3 regions of the Photobacterium swingsii genome follow, and region 1 is predicted to be linked to each of the others. Evidence: predicted binding sites of a transcription regulator. Region 1 holds the regulator's gene; each other region holds the start of a gene.
The links. The regulator PurR, encoded in region 1, represses purine synthesis genes. The targets are predictions, from matches to a motif close to TNANGNAAACGTTTNCNTNA.
Positions count from the first base shown of each region.

Region 2: the regulator PurR is predicted to act here: its motif matches at 1,310-1,329, upstream of purL (phosphoribosylformylglycinamidine synthase).
Region 3: the regulator PurR is predicted to act here: its motif matches at 2,471-2,490, upstream of OCU77_RS07600 (inosine/guanosine kinase).

Region 1 is NZ_AP024852.1:2,178,096-2,185,227, forward strand. It holds gene OCU77_RS10115 (MotA/TolQ/ExbB proton channel family protein) at 1-206, shown strand, start outside; gene OCU77_RS10120 (ExbD/TolR family protein) at 203-625, shown strand; gene OCU77_RS10125 (heme/hemin ABC transporter substrate-binding protein) at 622-1,467, shown strand; gene OCU77_RS10130 (FecCD family ABC transporter permease) at 1,495-2,532, shown strand; gene OCU77_RS10135 (heme ABC transporter ATP-binding protein) at 2,532-3,335, shown strand; gene purR (HTH-type transcriptional repressor PurR) at 3,662-4,666, shown strand; cyclic di-GMP riboswitch class I at 4,944-5,048, shown strand; gene OCU77_RS10145 (TfoX/Sxy family DNA transformation protein) at 5,175-5,765, shown strand; gene OCU77_RS10150 (hypothetical protein) at 6,087-6,479, shown strand; gene OCU77_RS10155 (carboxymuconolactone decarboxylase family protein) at 6,623-7,132, shown strand, end outside.
Region 2 is NZ_AP024852.1:2,938,509-2,945,640, reverse strand. It holds gene mltF (membrane-bound lytic murein transglycosylase MltF) at 1-1,102, opposite strand, end outside; gene purL (phosphoribosylformylglycinamidine synthase) at 1,509-5,426, shown strand; gene OCU77_RS13360 (hypothetical protein) at 5,679-6,080, shown strand; gene glnB (nitrogen regulatory protein P-II) at 6,183-6,521, shown strand; gene OCU77_RS13350 (acyltransferase family protein) at 6,746-7,132, opposite strand, start outside.
Region 3 is NZ_AP024852.1:1,612,089-1,619,220, reverse strand. It holds gene OCU77_RS07615 (DUF411 domain-containing protein) at 1-155, shown strand, start outside; gene OCU77_RS07610 (hypothetical protein) at 243-1,217, opposite strand; gene OCU77_RS07605 (DUF2786 domain-containing protein) at 1,396-2,091, shown strand; gene OCU77_RS07600 (inosine/guanosine kinase) at 2,549-3,853, shown strand; gene hrpA (ATP-dependent RNA helicase HrpA) at 4,009-7,132, opposite strand, start outside.

The DNA of each region.
Region 1 (7,132 bases):
CCACAGCCGCAGGTTTGATCATCGCCCTCCCCGCTATTACAGGGTCACAACTTTTGGGTGTTTGGGCAGACAGCATCACGTCTAAGCTCGAGCACTCACTCAATCACTGTAACTTGTGGATCGAAGGCATCAACTTTCAAACCTCATGTGATTCACCCGTAGCAAAAAGTACAACGGTAATGAATAGCGCTAAGGTGCAATCATGATCCGCGCCTCCAATTCATCGTGGGACACTGACGAACTCAAGCCTGATTTAACGCCGCTACTCGATATCATCTTCATTGTAATGGTGTTTTTACTGCTGACCGCCAGCGTAAAACTGCAGTCGCTAGATGTGGAATTGCCACAAACCAGCACAGAGGTTTTACAAGAAACCCATGCCGACCCTATAACGATCAACCTACTTGCGAAAGCGCCTTACTGGGCTCTACAAGGTCAAGAAGCAAATGATTGGCAAAGCTTTAGCGTTAGCTTGCTCAAAGAAGTCAACGCTAACCCTAAAAAACCCGTTGTTATTGGAGCAGATAAAGGCGCGTCCGTTGAGCACATGCTCAAGTTATTAGCCTTGTTACAACAACATGAAATCAAAGCGACACAATTATTAATGGAAGAGGAAGCATCATGAAACGCTTAGTCCTAGCTACAACACTGCTTTTTACAGCCACATCAAGCTTGGCGAATGAGCGTATCATCAGTGCTGGCTCAGCCATTACTGAACTCTTAAATGCTATTGGTGCACAGCAAAGCATTGTTGCTGTCGATGCCACCAGCCGCAGTTTAGTCAGTAAAGACACGCCAGCGCTGGGCTATCATCGCGCATTGTCAGCAGAAAGCTTAATCGCACTCACCCCTACCCGATTATTAGGCTCAGAAGAAATGGGGCCTAAAACCACACTCGACCTAGTGAAGCAAGCCGGTGTAGAGGTCAATATTCTCAATTCAGGTGAAACAGTGAATGATCTGCTGCACCGTATCGATAGTATTGGTGAGATAACAGGAAAACAAACTGAAGCAAATCAGCTGAAAGAAGAAGTGAAACAACAAGTCGCGAACATTGAAAACAATAATCACAAGGCCAGCACTTCAAATAAAAAGCCCGTCAAAGTCTTATTTCTTTCGATCCATGAAGGCCGCCCTGCAACCGTTGGTGGACGTAATACCACTGCAGATACGGTCATTCGCCTAGCGGGCGGTATTAACCCTGCCGCTGAACAAGTCGAATCTTATAAACCCATTTCAGCTGAATCTATGCTTGAAATGCAACCAGACCTCATCATGTTAAGTAGCCGCACTTATAACTCAATAGGTAAAGCCGATGGTTTATTTAAAGAATTGCCACTGCTTGCAGCTACCCCAGCAGGTATCAATAAAGCTGTGGTAGTTATTGATGGCACTGCTTTAATTGGTGGTTTAGGGCTAAAAAGCCTCAGTGAAGCAGAACGCTTGAACCGTGTTTTCTACCCTTAATCGTCGAGTATTCGTTACGTGTCCGTTATGCAGATCCAAAGACTTCCTTTAAAAATCGTTTTCCCCGTCGGGTTGAGCTTGCTCTGCTTGGCGGTGGCAACGTCAGTAATTGTTGGCCCTATGGCCATCACGCTAAGCCAGAGTTTAAAAGCTTTTACGCCGTGGCAAAATGAATTACCCGCACATATTCAGATCGTTATTCACCAGATTAGGCTTCCAAGAACCCTATTGTGTATAGCAATAGGCGCTATTCTCGCGTTATGTGGCGCCGTTATGCAGGGCTTATTTCGTAACCCGCTCGCAGACCCTGGCATCATCGGGGTGTCTGGTGGTGCAAGCTTAGGCGCGGCACTTGCTATTGTACTGTTCGGCTCATGGGCCGCTTCATTCCCTATTCTGCTCACGTTAGGCACTGTGCCTATCATGGCATTTCTTGGGGGCGCAGTAAGTACTTGGCTGGTTTATACACTTGGCACAGACAAAAATGGCACATCCGTGACCATCATGCTGCTAGCCGGTGTAGCTATCGGAGCCTTATCAGGCGCCGCTTTAGGCCTAATGAATTACTTTGCAGATGATCAAGCATTACGCGACCTATCGTTATGGACCATGGGCTCATTAGCTGGTGCAACATGGCCAGGCATTGCCTTAGCCTTTACAACCTTAGGCATTCTAATGTGGGTCTTCGATCGTCAAGCAAATGCCTTAAATGCCTTTTTACTTGGTGAAGCAGAGGCCAAACACATGGGTGTTAATGTGCAGGCGCTCAAGCGTAGCTTAATTTTGCTCTGTGCTGCAGGTGTTGGTGTCTGCGTATCCCTCACTGGTGTTATTGGATTTGTCGGCCTAATCATTCCACACTTAGGCCGCATGCTTTCAGGCCCTAACCATAAAACATTGCTACCTCTATCGGCGTTATTGGGTGCTTTGATTTTATTAGTTGCAGATATGATTGCCCGCGTTATAGCCGCCCCTGCCGAACTGCCTGTCGGCATCATTACCGCTATTTTAGGTGCGCCATTCTTCATTATGTTATTGGTTAAACAAAAAGGACGCCTGTCATGATGGCTGGTTTTTCATCTTCTCGATTTCAATCCCAGGATAAGATCGCAATTGCAGCAAAAGGATTGCATTTAGGCCTAGGCGGCAAGACCTTACTTGATAACTTTGATATAGAAATCAAACATGGTGAAGTCACGGCGTTACTTGGTCCAAATGGCGCTGGGAAGAGTACGTTACTAAAAGTGCTTTGTGGTGAATTAGATGCAGGTGGTGACATTAGCATTCAGGGGAAAACCCATGCTCAGTGGTCAGCGAAAGAATTGGCGAAGTATTTAGCTGTTTTACCACAGCACAGTAGTTTAAGTTTTGCTTTTACTGCCCAAGAAGTGGCTGAATTAGGCGCTTTACCGCTGGATCTCACTCGCGCACAGGCCAGCAAAACAGCGGCCAGTATGATGGAAAAGACAGAGGTGACGGCCCTATCAAACCGTCTATATCCCTCGCTATCTGGTGGCGAGAAGCAACGGGTCCATTTTGCTCGCGTACTTACCCAGCTTAGCGAAGCCAAGGAAAATGCAATTTTGATGCTCGATGAACCAACGTCAGCACTCGATTTAGCGCATCAACATAAAACATTGCAGCTTGCGCAAAGCATGGCAAAAGAAGGGGCTGCCGTTATCATTGTTTTGCATGATCTTAATCTTGCGGCACAATATGCCGACCGTTTGGTGATAGTGAACGAGGGAAAAATACAAGCTGATGGTGATGCTTGGCAGGCACTTGAGCCTAAAAATATTGAACGTGTTTACGGTTGGCCAGTAACCATCACTGAGCATCCAAGCTTACAACACCCGATAATTCTATAGCGTCTGGTTATGTAATCTCTATAATGCACACATAAATGCATACTGATGCATCAAATTTTACTCAGTTTACATTGTTTATGTTGATGTTTATCAAGTATTGCCATCTTGAGAGACAGAAACGTTGCACTGTGCGCTACACTCAGTAAAATGTGAACGCAAGCGATTAACAATGTAACGCTACCGAATCCATAAAAGCCGCTCATCTGAGAAGCGGCTTTTAACGTTTATACAAGGTCTCAAGCAGCACGTAGCACTCAATATGCAAGAGTAAGCACAGTGCTTGGCTTAGAAAGATCCTCTTTATTCCAATTATTAGAAGAATAAATATGGCAACGATTAAAGATGTTGCACGTATGGCTGGTGTTTCAACAACAACAGTCTCTCACGTGATAAATAAAACACGCTTCGTCGCAGAAGCAACGCAAAAGAAAGTGTTAACGGCTGTTGATGAACTTAACTACGCCCCAAGTGCTGTTGCTCGCAGCCTGAAATGTAACACTACGCGCACTATTGGTATGTTGGTGACTAAATCAACCAACCCCTTCTTCGCCGAAGTTGTACATGGTGTTGAAGAATACTGCTACAAAGAAGGCTATACCCTCATTCTGTGTAACACAGAAGGTAACCTTTCTAAGCAGCGCGATTACCTACGCATGCTAGCAGAAAAGCGCGTTGATGGCTTAATGGTGATGTGTTCAGACCTCGATCAACGTCTGTTAGATTTGCTAGAGCGTCAAAACGATCTACCTATGGTAGTGATGGACTGGGGTCCAGAAAGCCCACACACGGATAAAATCCAAGATAACGCAGCAATTGGTGGCTATGTTGCTATCAAACACTTTATTGAGAATGGCCATACCAAAATCGGTTGCCTATCTGGACACAATGAGAAGTCAACCTGTCGTGAGCGTCTAAAAGGCTTCCAAAAGGCCATGGACGAAGCAAATCTATCAGTGAATGAAGATTGGGTCATCGAAGGTGACTTCGAATGTGAAACGGCCGTTAAAGCCGCAGAACAGTTCATCGCAATGAAAGAACGTCCGACTGCTATATTCTGTTTTAATGACATTATGGCAATGGCGATGATCAGTACTTTTGTTCAACATGGAATTCGTGTTCCTGAAGATATCTCGATTATTGGTTACGATAATATCGAACTCGCGCCTTTCTTCTCGCCTCCATTAACAACAATCCACCAGCCTAAACGCCGTTTAGGCAAAACTGCGATTGAAATCTTAATGGAGCGTGTGAAAGACAAAAAACACGAAAACCGCATTTTCGAAATGTCGCCTGAATTAGTAGTGCGTAAATCCGTTCATAAACTGAATTAATTATTCGCTTTACGCATAAAAATTGAATAGCCGACGGTATCTAACCGTCGGCTTTTTTTTGCGTTAACATGCGGTTAAATCTTCCTTTTTTACATAAATATTTAATATGTAACAATAATATTACTTTTGAATTTCAAATAAATATCTTTCATTTGCTAAGATATTCATTTCATTCCTGAATATTCTCTCTCCACAGAACAGTAATAATTGAAGCAATATCACATTTCACCCAGCCCAGGGTAAACGCTTTTCTGCTATTTACGATATGCTTATTACGTCACGAACAGGGCAAACCATTTGAAAAAGTGGGACGCAAAGCTTCCGGCCTAACAGAGTGTTATTCGATAAACATTAACACTTTCAAGGTAGCGGGGTTACCGATGGATTTAACGCAAAACCTGCTTTTGGGTTTGACATGCTTTTGACATACATTAAGTGTGCTTTGCTAACCTAAACTCCTCGCTTATATGTTAGGTGACTCCCAAGATTTATTTCACCGAGAAGTCGCATGGATAAACCAATACTTAAAGACACCCTAAAATTATTCGATTGTTTTGGCAGTGTTAAATCACGATCAATGTTTGGCGGTTTTGGCATTTTTGCAGGCGAAACAATGTTTGCTCTGGTGGTAAAAAACAAATTACACCTCCGCGCTAATGCAAAAAACATTGAAGTATTTAAAGAAGCCAATCTATCACCTTATGTTTACGAGAAACGCGGTTTTCCCGTAGTAACTAAACATTTTGCTATTCCTGATATCTGGTGGAATACACCAGAAATGATTATTGAATACGCACAAGGCTCACTAGAAGGTGCGAAGAACGACAAAGAAACAAAAAGCAAAATTGGCCCATCTCGCATTAAAGATTTGCCAAATTTACGATTAGCCAATGAGCGCATGCTAAAAAAAGTGGGTATTGATACTGTCGAGAAGCTTGTTGAGGTCGGCGCTATCGACGCATACAAAGCATTACTCGATACGCATGATAATAATCTCAACATTGAGTTGCTTTGGGCTTTAGAAGGCGCGATCAGCGGCAGACACTGGTCTGTAATCAGTGAAACCAGACGTGGTGAATTGTTAGGTTTGTTACCCTAGGGAGTCGGGTGAACAACGACACTTTTGCTACAATAAGAACGAGGCTGATGCCTCGTTTTTTGTTGCTTTAGCCCACCCAATGTCAGGATTACGTCAAAGATTGACTCTACTCACAAATACTGTTCACAAAAGCATCAGTTAACTTTTAATCCCCCCCTAAATAAGTAAAATAACCGCTGCTGGCGGTGTGAAAACCGTCAATTTTTTGTTTTCAACTACTTATGGTAACTGTTGCAGTTAAATCGACGTCAATAATATGTCGTCACTATAGCGACCATAACTAACTTGCGGTCTTTGAGATTGCTAAAAAGTGAGGCCAGTATGCTCTGTTCAAAGCCTTTTCCTGGGCAAGCAGACCACATATTTAAGGATAAATTTTGCAAATGGCCGAAACTCCTCCGCGCCTTTGTTATTCTTAGCCTACTCCCCCCTGCCTTTGTAATGCTACTTGTTTCTCAGCAACTCGCTCCCCTTGATGTGCTTATCGACATATTTACCCTAGTCGGTGGCTTTAATGTCATTCTAGTCATTTGGGGAGGATTACTAAAAATCCGGGCACGTAAATATTGGTACCGTAATTACCATATCGGCAAAACGCTGGTACTGGCTTGCCTACCAATTCTGGCATCAGCCTATATCGCTTTTTCAGAAATCCCCGATAACCGCGTTGTGCAGCAAGAACGTAGCCGTGCTGTTGAAGTCGCCATTAATTAGCCGTTCGTTCAAAATACGCGCAATTAATCACGATTTTCAATTTTTTCCTAATTAATTGAAATATTTGCGCCCTTGGTTGGGTCTCCTTTATTACCTTGGTATAGCATTGGTGCTATATCATGTGTTCATAAGGAAACGACGCAGTGCGCCTCGCGAAAAAAAACAAATATTCAATCTTTGTCCGCCCATTACTTTGGCTACAAAAACGTAATTTCGGCGCAGAACTCAACCCGTCTTTACTTTGGGGACGCCGCCCGCCACTCTTTTGGTTGGTCGCTGGATTTTTTGGCTACCTAGATCGCCGCCATTCACCACTTTCACCGGTTACACGATCTTTGGTTTGTGTCCGCGTTTCACAACTAAACGATTGTGAATTTTGCGTCGATGCTAACGGAATGCGTCTAGCCGAGCGTTGCGATTCTGTTGAAAAGATCAAAGCCCTTTCTCAATGGCAACAAAACAGCGCCCTATTCACTGACGAAGAAATCGCAGTGCTGCATTATGTTGAAGCGATGACCATTACAGGGCAAAAAGTCACAGAAGACATGCTATCTGATCTACAGCAATGGTTTAACGAAGATAGCCTAGTAGAACTTACTGCCCTGATCGCCTTCCAAAACCTATCTGCCAAATTTAATACCGCGCTTGATGTA
Region 2 (7,132 bases), 760 kb from region 1:
CGCGTGCAATCATCTTGCGTAAATAGGCGCTGCCGCCACGAATGCTTTGTTCGGGATCCAAGCGGTTATTAACACCAACGGATTTGGCTGTTGGCAGCGTTAGCATCATCATGCCACGCACACCTGTTGGCGATACTGCGCGAGGGTTCCAGTGGGATTCTTGGTAAGACAAGGCTGCTAATAGCCGCCAGTCAAATTCGTTGGAATATTGCTTAAAGAGTGCTTCCCAGCGAGGTAACTTTTTCTCTATGGCTCGTAAGAATGCACGGGTGTCAACATAATCAAATGAATCCACATGGCCGAAGTATTTCTCTTCTAGGTTTGCCAGTTCGCCGCTCTGCTGGATATCGCCAAAAAACTCAATCAGTAGTGCATACAGGCTGTCGTTAGGCGATTGATTGACAAACCATGCAATGGGTTCGTCTTCGGTTAGTTCCATCGCAATAGCTATATCAGGGTGAATACGCTGCAGCAAAGCGACATCGACTGAGTCAGCCACGGTGAAGTCGAGTTCCCCCGTTGCAACAAGCCGTAGTAGTTCATCACTGTCTGTGTCGTCAGAGGCTTCCCACGCTAAATCTGGGTATAACTCTTTTAATTGCAGTAAGCGTTTTTCATGGCTTGAACCTTTGACTATTTTTAAGCTTCCCTTATTCAATGCGAGATCGCTGGGCTTACGTGGGCGCCAATTGCCTTTTTTATATACAACGACTTGGCTAGCAAAATAGTAAGCAGGTGCCGCTTTGAATGCCTCGATACGATCAGGGGTAATGGTGAGTCCTGCCGCAATGATATCGACATCGTGACGTTTTAACGCAGGGAAAAGCCCAGAGAGGGTGAACATAGGTTGCATTTCAAGCTTAACCCCCAGCTTTTTGGCAAAGCGCTGGGCGAGTTCGTAATCAAGACCTGTCGGGCCATCACTACCGATATAGTAAGAAAGCTGATTATTCAGCGTGCCAACACGAAGCACACCGCTTTCGCGGATACGCTCTAAATCGTCTTGAGGTTGGCTTTGCCATTTACATCCGCTGAGTCCGAGACAGGCTAGGGTAACTAGCAGCAAGGTTTTGAAGCGGATACTGAATGAATGACTGTTCAAATATACATGCTCATCGTTATAGTTTGGTGTTCTTTATACCAAATGACGACGAATCCTCAAAGTAACCTGATAGTAATCATCTGCTCAATACCGCATTTAAGATAGCCGGCGAAGTGCATATGTGTGAACGGTTTTGTGGCAAGTATGCTACGGAAATGATCGAAAAATGCTTTTTTTATGCTGAAACACCGCATGAATGAAAAAAAAACACGCAAACGGTTGCGTCAGGTGTTACGTCACCAAACAATTTCCCTTATACTACGCCCAAACATGAGCCATACACCTCGAAACTTGAGTCGTGTAAGTGCTGAAAAAGGTGACATTGATGTGGTTATCGAGCATTTAATGTTGAGATAACCAGATCAATATCACCTTCATTCAACTGCTAATCGAGAGTCGTTCGCACATGGAAATTTTGCGTGGTTCACCCGCACTATCTGAGTTTCGCGTTAATAAGCTATTAGAGCGTTGTCGCGAATTAGGTCTGCCTGTGACTGGCATCTATGCCGAGTTCATGCACTTCGCTGATTTATCAGCGCCTCTTACTGCTGACGAGCAAAGCAAGCTTGCGAGCTTGCTGACCTACGGTCCAACGATTGCCGAGCATGAGCCAGTTGGCACTTTGCTGCTGGTAACGCCACGCCCTGGCACTATCTCGCCATGGTCTTCTAAATCTACTGATATCGCTCGCAACTGTGGCTTAACACATGTTAAGCGTTTAGAGCGTGGTACGGCATATTACGTAGAAACCACTGCAACATTAACGGATGAACATCTTGCTGAGCTAAAAGGCTTGATCCACGACCGCATGATGGAAGTGGTTTTCGGTGAGTTTGAAGCCGCACAAGCTTTGTTTGTTCAAGCTGAGCCTGCGCCAGTGAAATCTGTTGATATTCTTGCTGGTGGCCGTCAAGCCCTTGAAGAAGCTAACGTAACATTGGGTTTAGCATTAGCAGAAGACGAAATTGACTACTTAGTAGAAAACTTCACTAAGTTAGGTCGTAATCCAAATGACATTGAACTCATGATGTTTGCTCAAGCAAACTCAGAGCACTGCCGTCATAAAATCTTTAATGCTGACTGGACGATCGACGGTGTCGAACAAGAAAAGTCATTGTTCAAGATGATCAAAAACACCTACGAGAAGAACCACGATTACGTGCTGTCTGCTTACAAAGATAATGCAGCGGTAATGGAAGGCTCTGAAGTTGGTCGTTTCTTCCCAAATCCAGAATCTCGCCAATATAACTACCATCAAGAAGCGGCACATATCTTGATGAAAGTAGAAACGCATAACCACCCAACGGCGATTTCACCTTGGCCGGGCGCATCAACAGGTTCAGGCGGTGAAATCCGTGATGAAGGCGCAACGGGGATTGGTGGTAAACCTAAAGCGGGTTTGGTTGGTTTTACCGTTTCTAACTTGCGCGTACCTGGCTTTGAACAGCCTTGGGAAACGGATTTTGGTAAGCCGGGTCGTATTGTTAATGCATTAGATATTATGCTTGAAGGCCCGCTGGGTGGCGCGGCATTCAATAACGAATTTGGTCGCCCAAACCTATTGGGTTATTTCCGTACTTACGAAGAAAAAGTAACGTCTCACAATGGCGAAGAAGTTCGTGGCTACCACAAACCAATCATGATTGCGGGTGGTATGGGTAATATCCGTGCCGAGCATGTTCAGAAGAAAGAGATCCCTGTTGGTGCGAAGCTTATCGTGCTTGGTGGTCCTGCGATGAACATCGGTCTGGGTGGTGGTGCTGCTTCATCAATGGCATCTGGTCAGTCGGCAGAAGATTTAGATTTTGCTTCAGTACAGCGTGAAAACCCAGAAATGGAACGTCGTTGTCAGGAAGTGATCGACCGTTGTTGGCAGATGGGGGAAAACAACCCAATCGCCTTTATCCACGATGTGGGTGCAGGCGGTATCTCAAATGCATTGCCTGAGTTGGTCGATGATGGTGAGCGTGGCGGTAAATTCCAGCTACGTGATGTGCCAAATGACGAACCCGGTATGAGCCCGCTAGAGATCTGGTGTAACGAATCACAAGAACGCTATGTGATGGCCATCGCGCCAGAAAACATGGCTGCTTTCGATGCAATTTGTAAGCGTGAGCGCGCGCCGTACGCCGTAGTTGGTGAAGCGACTGAAGAGCGTCACCTAACGCTAGAAGATAGCCATTTCGACGATACGCCAATTGATATGCCAATGGATATCCTATTGGGCAAAGCGCCGAAAATGCACCGCGATGTGAAAACGCAAAAAGTGCAAGGACAAGCTATCGACCGCTCAAGCATTGATTTAGAAGAAGCGACTCAACGCGTACTTCGTTTGCCTGCGGTTGCAGAAAAAACATTCCTTATTACCATTGGTGACCGAACTGTTACTGGCCTCGTTGCTCGTGACCAAATGGTGGGTCCATGGCAGGTGCCTGTAGCTAACTGTGCAGTAACGGCTGCAAGTTACGATACTTACCATGGTGAAGCGATGTCTATGGGTGAACGTACACCGGTTGCATTGCTTGATTTTGGTGCATCAGCGCGTTTAGCTGTCGGTGAAGCGATCACTAACATCGCAAGTGCTGATATCGGTGATATGAAGCGTATTAACCTATCGGCTAACTGGATGTCACCAGCGGGTCATCCAGGTGAAGATGCAGGTCTGTACGAAGCAGTGAAAGCGGTTGGTGAAGAGCTGTGTCCCGCACTTGGTCTAACGATTCCAGTGGGTAAAGACTCGATGTCGATGAAAACCCAGTGGGAACAAGACGGTGAACACAAAGAAGTGACATCACCGCTATCGCTAGTGATTACTGCTTTCGGTCGTGTTGAAGATGTACGTAAAACCGTTACGCCTCAGCTGCGAACAGATAAAGGTGATTCAAGCCTAGTGCTTATCGATTTAGGTTGTGGTCAAAACCGCCTAGGTGCGACGGCTCTAGCGCAAGTTTACAAGCAACTTGGCGATAAGCCAGCAGACGTTGATAGCCCTGAGTTACTAAAAGGTTTCTTCACTGCTGTTCAGCAGCTAGTGCGTGATGAGCAAGTATTGGCCTACCATGACCGTGGTGATGGTGGCTTATACGTGACGCTAGCCGAAATGGCGTTTGCGGGTCACACTGGTGTCGAAGTTGATTTGAACACCACTGATGGCGATGCGTGTGAAGATGTGCTGGCAACCCTATTCAACGAGGAGTTGGGTGCGGTGCTACAGGTTCGCACTGAAGATTTAGACGCAGTACTCGCTGTGTTGGCTGCAAACGGCTTAGAAGCATGTAGCCACATTATTGGTACTGTGGTTGACGAAGACATTGTTCGCATCTGGAATGGTAACGACCAAGTGCTAGAGCAAAGCCGTACTGAACTTCGTACGATTTGGGCGGAAACAACGTACCAAATGCAAGCGATGCGTGATAACCCTGCGGGTGCATTGCAAGAGTTTGAAGCGAAGAAAGACAACAGCGACCCAGGTCTAAACACTAAGCTAACATTTGATATTAATGAAGATGTGGCTGCGCCGTTTATTGCTCCTGCAATTAACCTGGGTGCGAAACCACAAATGGCTATTTTGCGTGAGCAGGGTGTCAACTCACACGTTGAAATGGCTGCTGCTTTTGACCGTGCTGGCTTTGAAGCGAAAGATGTTCACATGAGCGATATCTTATCGGGTGATGTGAAGCTAGATGGCTTTAACGGTTTAGTTGCATGTGGTGGTTTCTCATACGGTGATGTCTTGGGTGCGGGTGAAGGTTGGGCGAAGTCTATCTTGTTCAACAACATGGCACGTGACCAATTTGAAGCCTTCTTCCATCGTAACGACACGCTAGCTTTAGGTGTCTGTAACGGTTGTCAGATGATGTCAAATCTGCGTGATTTGATCCCTGGTGCAGAGCTATGGCCACGTTTCGTGCGTAATGAGTCTGAGCGTTTTGAGGCGCGCTTTAGTTTAGTTGAAGTCCAGAAGAGTGATTCTTTATTCTTCAATGAAATGGCGGGGTCTCGCATGCCGATTGCTGTCTCTCACGGTGAAGGTCGCGTAGAAGTACGTAATGCTGACCACCTAGCTGCGATTGAACAATCAGGTACAGTGGCACTACGTTACCTTGATAACTTTGGTAATGTAACGCAAAACTATCCGGCTAACCCGAATGGTTCGCCAAACGGTATTACCGGTCTGACAACCCAAGATGGCCGCGTAACTATTATGATGCCGCACCCTGAGCGAGTATTCCGCACAGTGGCGAACTCATGGCATCCAGATGACTGGAGTGAAAACAGCCCGTGGATGCGTATGTTCCGTAATGCACGCGTTAATATCGGCTAATTAGCTGGTTATCACGAAACGAATAAAAACCGCAGCTTAGCTGCGGTTTTTTTGTTTTAAAGCAAAAAAAAGTGTGAGAATTATTGGAAAAGTTGAGCAGTTGCCCAAATTGTTGAGTTTGGTGTTGAGTCATTATCGTGTACCTCTTAGAATGCACGCCTTATCATTTAGCGTTACATCACAGATCACAGTCTGTATCACATGGAATAAGTGATTAAGACAGCAGCTGTACTTTCAAGGATGAAATACACATTGGATACTGTAAAACAATATACATCCACACTGGCATTGCGCGTATTGGGCTGTATTGTTACCGTTTGTTTGCTGCGCAATCTTGATGCCTTCATTTTGGCGTTTAGTTATAACCAGTTGGGTATAGTGCCTGTCGTGATTACCGTTTTGGTATTGATGTCAGGGATTATGGCCAGTGTTGGGTTACTAAATGGTCGCCATTGGGGCTTCTTACCGCTTTATTTTTTTATACCCGCCGCGACTATGTTTTTTAGCTTTAGTTTGGTGCCCTTCGTCCCGTTATTTTTCCCTGTTGAAATAAGAGCCTATATTGTGCTCGCTCTTAATGTCAGTATTTTGCTTTATGCCGTCTTTTTATTGTTGAAAAAGATGGATCCTCCCATTGATCTTCACTCGCAATGATAATGATCCTTTATGATCTAAGTGCTTAAATACATTGAGGCACAGTAGGGGTTTCTGAGATAATCCCTGTATTAGCCTCCGCTCAAAAAGGACGATGAGAAAATGAAAAAAATCGAAGCCATTATTAAGCCGTTTAAGTTAGATGATGTACGTGAAGCTTTGGCCGAAGTTGGCATCACTGGGATGACAGTCTCTGAAGTGAAAGGTTTTGGGCGTCAAAAAGGCCACACCGAGCTATACCGTGGTGCAGAGTACATGGTCGACTTTCTACCGAAAGTGAAGCTTGAAATTGTTGTTGCTGATGAAGTGGCAGAGCAATGTATAGAAACCATTATCGAAATCGCCCAAACAGGCAAAATCGGTGACGGTAAGATCTTCATGTTTGATGTCGAGCGCGTTGTTCGTATTCGTACCGGTGAAGAAGACGAAGACGCAATCTAAATCTGGCGTCGTTGTTTCATCCTCTGGCTGTATCGGAAGTGCTCATTTATGCTTATAAACTCCGCGCTTCCTCTTTGCCAGAGAATGAAACATCTTATCCATGGGTGATGTGAACGCTATAAATTCCGCGCTCCCTCTGTCTTGAATGAAATTTGCCAAGTGTTTTCAAGGCCAGCCTTCAATTGAAAGTGATTGATAAAGGTGACGGTTAAGCCACCTTATTATCATTGTTCTAATGTAGCTTTCAGGTTGGAAGACGCTTTTTGTTGTAAGTACTCTCTTATCAAAATCCTTGCCCCTTCATAACTCAAGTGATTGTTATCGTTGTAGAGTGGGACGCCATCAAGCTTACTTTTACAAATATTGCCATCACATAAGACTGATTGAGTGTTGATAATGATGATTTCAGAGTACTTTTTAGCTAATTGGCTGAATATATCTTTGTGTGCTTTCTGCCTTTTATTGACCTCTTCCTGAGGGATGTCGCAATTTTCATGGCGAAAAGATTCGTACATTGATTTTTTTAACCAGCAATTACTTGGGTTGAAATCATATGCGGGAGCTTGATCGAAGATAATCGGTACTTTTCCATTTTCAATCAAAAATTTAAC
Region 3 (7,132 bases), 570 kb from region 1:
TAGCAGAAAAACCGCAGCGCATGATTGGTCTAACCGTACCAGGCATGCCTATTGGTTCACCTGGTATGGAGCAAGGCGATACCAAACAAGCATTTGAAGTATTAGCATTCGATAAGAATGGTAGAACCATGGTTTGGTCACGCTACAACCAATAAACGACACATAAAGACAGTTAGTCATACGACAACGCCCAGCAATACTGGGCGTTTTACTATTCTTCTACTATCTATTAAACCGCCATACTACAAACGCGCAAATAGCTCACGATTTGGATCTTCCTGCTCTGCCCATAAAGGATCAGTTTCCCGCTTTTCTAAGTAGATCTGTAAGCCATTAAAATAGGTGAAAGCGACCATTTCTGAGTCTTTTGCAAAGTGCTCGAAAAATGCATCTTCTTGAACGGCAAGTTTGTGCAAGGTGTCAATCCCTCGCTCCAGTGCCCATTGAATCGCATAAGCTGAAATTTGTGTCCGATACAAAATCAAATCATGGATCTCACTTATCGAAAATTCGCGTGATCGCGTCGACGTAACAGCAGGACTATCCACCATTGACTCGTTGACGGCTTCTTCTGCAAGAAGCGCTTTTAAGCTATCTAAACTGGCTGCAATTTGTGCATCAGAATACCCATAAGACGTTTTACAAAAACGTAAAGCATAGGCCATTTTACTGCGGCCAACTAACTCAACAACTTTCTCTAAATAAGGTTGAGGAATGCCATGTTTCAATGCTAACTGCTGCACAGCATGATTTAACCCTGTGTAACAAATGCCGTCAAATTCAAACTGGAAAACATTGGTCATGCCAGCAACAGGAATACCATCAATGCTAACCGGCCATCCCTGATAATTAACCCGCTCTTTCGCGATCTCGAACATCGCCCATGCACTTTCACGAAAGCCCTCTAAGGCTTTACCTTCAAATTCGCAATCTTCTAACTCTTCTTTTGTCCAATTCACGCCAATCTGTAGATGTTTTGCATAACGCTTATGCAACTGCTCTTTCACTTTATCGCGCAATAAATCTAAGCTACTCACCTTGATTGATTTACAGCTAGTGAAACATTCTTGGCAGCATGGCAACATCAAAGGGTGAGCTTGATGCTCGTAATTAGGCGATGGCATAAACCCATATGATTCAAAATAAGGCTCACCACAGAACCAGCAGGTGTGACGATAGTTGAAGGGTACATCGATTGACTGATAAAGGTCTGTCATAGGAATATCTGCACTTATGCCATTGGCGGTATGTAACGTTATAAACGCATTATGCTCAGCCTTCTTGTTTTCCTCAAGTTTATGAAGGCAGCCTCCTCCTCTTAGACGAAAATTTTCTCTGAAATTTCATTCAAAAACAGTTAAAATACGTCCCCCGTTTTATAGTGAGTGTGATTGAATGTCTGAAAATAAGCGAAAAGCACTGAAAAAAATTGCTAAATGCTTAGAGCTTGGTAACTCTGCTAACGTCAACGAGGCCGCACAAGCCATTCGCATGGCTCACCGCTTGATGTTGAAATACGGCTTAGACAAAGACGATGTTGAATTCATCAAAATGGGTAAAACCAAAAGTAAAACCCTGCTACCAAGTGAAGTTAGCCCACAGATTCTTAAGATCATCCGTGGCATTAACCGCCGTTTTGGCGTGGAATGTGTGTTAACAAACTATAAAGGGCTTAAAGAAGCAGAATTTATCGGTGTTGCTGAACGCGCAATTTTCGCAGCATTTGCATTTGATATTGTCTACCGTGAAATGAACCAACAAACGGGACAATTTCGTAATAGCTTTGCAGGTACAGGTGCAAGTTCGAGTGAAGTTACACGCCGTGTATCATCATTTCTTGCTGGCTGGTTAGAGGGTGCATTAGAAAAACTTCCCGTGCTAAGTTCTAATGATGACCATGAAGAACGCCTGACCAACTACATAGATAAAGAATTCGCAAACATCGATCGCGAAACTTTCAAGCAACAGCTTCAAGAAGCGATGAAAGGCATCACCGATGACTATGAAAAAGGCATGAAAAAAGGCCGTAGTATCTCGGTAAACCGCCCTGTCGATGGTAGTCGACCTGCTGAGAAATTGTTACTCGACTAACTTTGCCCATCCTATGAATGATTGCCTGTGCGACAAGCTGGCTCAGGTGATCATTTCTTCTCTTTGCTCTCCTTGACCTATCTCCCCCTGACTCTACCCTCTTCATTTCTTTTTCTTTTTCTTTTTCTTTTTCTTTTTCTTTTTCTTTTTGCCCATTAACATGATTCTATTTTCCGCAAGAATAAAACAACATACGCCAAATTAGCTCTCATAAAGAATGTCGTCCCGAATTCAACCAATGCGTAGATAAATAAGAGTAACCTCCAGCTACAGAGTAAATTTGAAGGACTATCATGCTCCGTTTTTCGCTCAAAGAACCAAAAACGTGACCAGTGTCGATTAAAAAAGAGCCGTAAGGCACCTTTTTGTCATTAGTTTGTGATGAAAACGGTTGTTTCTTTTATTTCTGTGGTAGAATCAAATCAAAATCCCCTAAACAAATAGCCTTTACTACAGCATGAAATTTCCTGGTCAGCGTAAGTCTAAGCATTACTTCCCAGTCAATGCCCGCGATCCATTAATGGCTCAAATTCAACAAGAAAATCCACTTGCTCGCGCTCACATTGTAGGCGTCGGTCAGACCATTGTTGATATTGAAGCACGTGTTGATGACGAGTTTCTGGCTCGCCATTCTCTGAGTAAAGGACACTCGCTTGTTCTTGACCAAGATAAAGCTGAACTGCTTTACGAAGAACTGAAAGAGCGAAACCTGATCAGCCACGAGTACCCTGGCGATACTATAGGTAATACCCTACATAACTACTCTGTATTGGCAGACGATAAGTCAATTTTACTGGGTGTAATGAGCAAAGATCTAAAAATTGGTTCTTACGCTTACCGCTACCTATGTAATACATCTAGCCGTATGGACTTAGATTTCTTACAGCCTGTCGATGGTCCAATCGGCCGCTGCTACACCCTTATCACTGAAGATGGCGAACGTACGTTTGCGATCAACGAAGGTGATATGAACCAACTTCGTCCAGATAGCATCCCTGAGTGCGCATTTGAAAATGCGGCAGCTTTAGTGCTTTCATCTTACCTTGTGCGCGGTAAACCAACCGACCCAATGAAAGATGCCGCATTACGTGCTATCGAATTTGCTAAAAAACACAACGTCCCTGTCGTTCTTACACTTGGCACGAAATACGTGATCGAAGATAAGAAAGAATGGTGGATTGAGTTCTTAAAAGAGCACGTTACTTGTGTAGCAATGAACGAAGAAGAAGGTGAAGCCCTAACAGGTGAGAAAGATCCACTATTAGCTGCTGACAAAGCACTTGAGTGGGTTGATATGGTGCTATGTACTGCTGGCCCTGTTGGCTTGTACATGGCTGGCTACACTGAAGACGAATTAAAGCGTGAGTCTACTCACCCGCTTCTTCCTGGCCAAATTGCCGAATTCAACAAATACGAATTTAGCCGTCCTATGCGTAAATCAGATTGTGTGAAACCACTACGTGTTTACTCACACATTGCACCTTACCTAGGTGGCCCTGTTGAAATCAAAAACACCAATGGTGCTGGTGATGCTGCGCTATCTGCATTACTGCACGATATGTCTGCTAACGGCTTCCACAAAGCGAACGTGCCAAATTCGTCTAAGCACCAAGCAGAGTTCTTGTCTTACTCGTCATTCTCACAAATCTGTCGCTACTCTAACCGTGTAAGCTACGAAGTGCTAACACAGCACGCTCCTCGCCTATCACGTGGTCTACCAGAGCGTGAAGACTGTCTGAAAGAAGATTACTGGGAACGTTAATTCCCACTTCTTAGCAAGATCATCAATAGACTAAAAACGGAGCTCAGGCTCCGTTTTTTGTTTTGGCTGCGCATCAATATTAGCCAATAAAAAACCGAAGCCTTATTACTAAGACTTCGGTTCTTGTTTTTTATTGTCCGCGTTTTAGTTTCGCATTAACACTCGTTAATTGCGTTACGCACACGCTTATCAGAGACTGGGTAAGGTGTCCCTAACTGCTGAGCAAAGTAGCTTACACGCAGCTCTTCAATCATCCAGCGAATCTCTTTCACTGGCTCTGGTACTGGTTGCCCTTTTGGAATCTTGTTCAGTAGTTCTTTGTAGTCACTCACAACTGACTCAATCTTCAAAATATGAACACGATCTTTATTTGGATCGATCGGCAACTTCTCCATACGACGTTCAATCGCACGCATGTAACGAAGAATATCTGGCAAACGTTTCCAACCACACTCAGTGGCAAAGCCTTTAAAGATTAAGCCATCAATTTGTGCTTTTATATCTGATAAAGCAAACGCCATTGTCAGATCAACGCGACCTTTTAAGCGCTTATTGATAGAGAAAGCCGTGGTAAGAATTTCTTCCACTTGCTTGGCGACATCCACAACTGTATCGCCAAGTTCAGCACGAATAAACTCTTTGGTAGCTTCAAATTTCTCCGACTCCCAAACTAATCCGCCTTGTTGCTCTAGCAGCTTATCAATACCACATGCAATACAGTCATCAATTAAATCTAACACGCGCCCGTAAGGGTTAAAATACAAACCTAACTTTGATTTATTCGGTAAGTTTGCATGTAAGTATTTAATCGGCGAAGGCACATTCAGTAACACCAAACGGCGCAAACCTTGCTGCATAACCGTTTGCTGTTCTTCCTGAGTTTCGAACAGCTTAATGCCAACCGAGTCTTTGTTATCAACCAATGCAGGGAAGGCTTTCACTTCAAAGCCACCACGTTTTTGCTGGTAACGCTCAGGTAGCGTGCCAAAACTCCAGGTTTTCAGGCCTTCTTGCTCAATATCATCATCTGCCACTTGCGACAGTGTTTCTTGCACCTTGTCTTTCAAGCTTTCTTTCAACCCGAACAAGTCTTTGCTCTCTTTTAGTTTACGATTGCGGTGATCAACACTGCGATACGTAATCTTCAAGTGATCAGGTACTTGTTCAGGCTTCCAGTCTTCACGTAGGACTGTCACACCCGTCATGCGTTTAAGCTCTTTCTCAAGCGCATCAAGTAAAGGCATGGATTGCGCTTCAACACGAGATAAAAACGCGTCAGCATAGTTTGGCGCAGGCACAAAGCTACGGCGAATTGGCTTAGGCAGCGACTTAATTAACGCAATCACCAACTCTTGGCGTAGACCCGGAATTTGCCAATCAAACCCATCAGGCTCAACTTGGTTCAAAATCGGCAATGGAATGTGAACAGTCACACCATCGTTATCTTCACCCGGTTCAAACTGGTAACTCAGCTTAAGTTTTAGCCCACCTTGATGCCAGAAGTTCGGATAATCCAAATCTGTGACATGGCTTGCATCACCTCGGAACAGCATTTCACGTTCAAAGTTCAATAGCTCATTGTTTTCACGAGACGCTTTCTTCCACCATGAATCGAAGTGGCGACCAGACACAACAACGTGCTCTATGCGTTGATCATAAAACTCGAACAGCTGATCATCGTCGATCAAAATATCGCGACGACGTGATTTATGCTCCAGTTCTTCAACTTCGCGCAGCAACTTACGGTTTTGATGGAAGAACTTATGCTTGGTTTCCCAATCCCCTTCCACCAGCGCTGAACGAATAAAGATCTCACGCGAGACTTGCGCATCAATATTGCCGTAATTCACTTTACGTTTCCCAACCACAGGGATCCCATAAAGCATCACTTTTTCAAAGGCGAAGACTGCGGCTTGTTTCTTCTCCCAGTGCGGTTCACTGTAGCTACGCTTGATCAAGTGTTGTGCGAGAGGCTCTACCCATTCAGGTTGAATTTTCGCAGCAACACGGCCCCATAAACGTGAGGTTTCAACCAACTCAGCAACCATCACCCACTTTGGCTGTTTCTTGAAAATGCCAGAACCAGGGAAAATATTAAAGCGCGCATTACGTGCACCTTGGTATTCATTTTTCTCTTGGTCTTTCAAACCAATATGCGACAACATACCCGCAAGTAAAGCGGTATGAACACCTTGGTAGCTGGCTTCTTGTTCGTTAATTCTGAAATCAAGCTCTTTCACTACCTGAGATACTTGGTAGTAAATGTCTTGCCATTCACGTACACGCAGGTAGTTCAGGTAATCTTTTTTACACTGGCGGCGGAACTGATTACCTGATAACTCTTTTTGCTGTTCTTGCACGTAATCCCATAGGTTTACATAGCTTAAGAAATCAGAGTCTTTGTCGTTAAAGCGACGATGCTTCTCATCAGAGGCTTGTTTTTTCTCTGAAGGACGCTCACGCGGATCTTGAATCGACAAGGCGCAGGCGATGATCATCACTTCTCGCAGCGCACCTTGTTTCGGCGCTTCAAGTACCATACGCGCTAAACGCGGATCAATCGGCAGACGTGCAAGTTGACGACCAAGTTGCGTTAAACGCTTACGCGGATCAGTTGCTTTATTGTTGATTGCACCCAACTCATCTAAGAGACGGATACCATCTTGGATGTTACGGTTATCAGGCGCTTCAACAAACGGGAAGGCTTGAATATCACCCAAACCAATCGCGGTCATCTGCAAAATAACTGATGCTAAGTTAGTACGCAGAATTTCTGGATCAGTAAACTCAGGACGCGATAAGAAATCTTCTTCCGAGTAAAGGCGAATACAGATACCTTCCTGCACACGACCACAACGACCTTTACGCTGATTCGCACTCGCTTGAGAAATCGCTTCAATCGGTAGACGCTGTACTTTGGTACGGTAGCTATAGCGACTGATACGGGCTGTACCTGGGTCGATAACGTACTTAATACCCGGTACGGTTAGTGAAGTTTCAGCCACGTTGGTTGATAGCACAATACGGCGACCAGAATGTGACTGGAATACCCGATTTTGTTCGCCCGCAGACAAACGTGCATAGAGTGGCAGAATTTCAGTATCACGCAAATTACGCTTTTCTAACGCATCGGCCGTATCTCGAATTTCACGCTCACCGTTCATGAAGATCAGGATATCCCCTAGCCCTTCATCGCACAGTTCATCAACCGCATCAAAAATCGCCTGAAGTTGATCGCGATCGGTATCATCACCGTCTTCAGTAATTGGGCGGTAACGC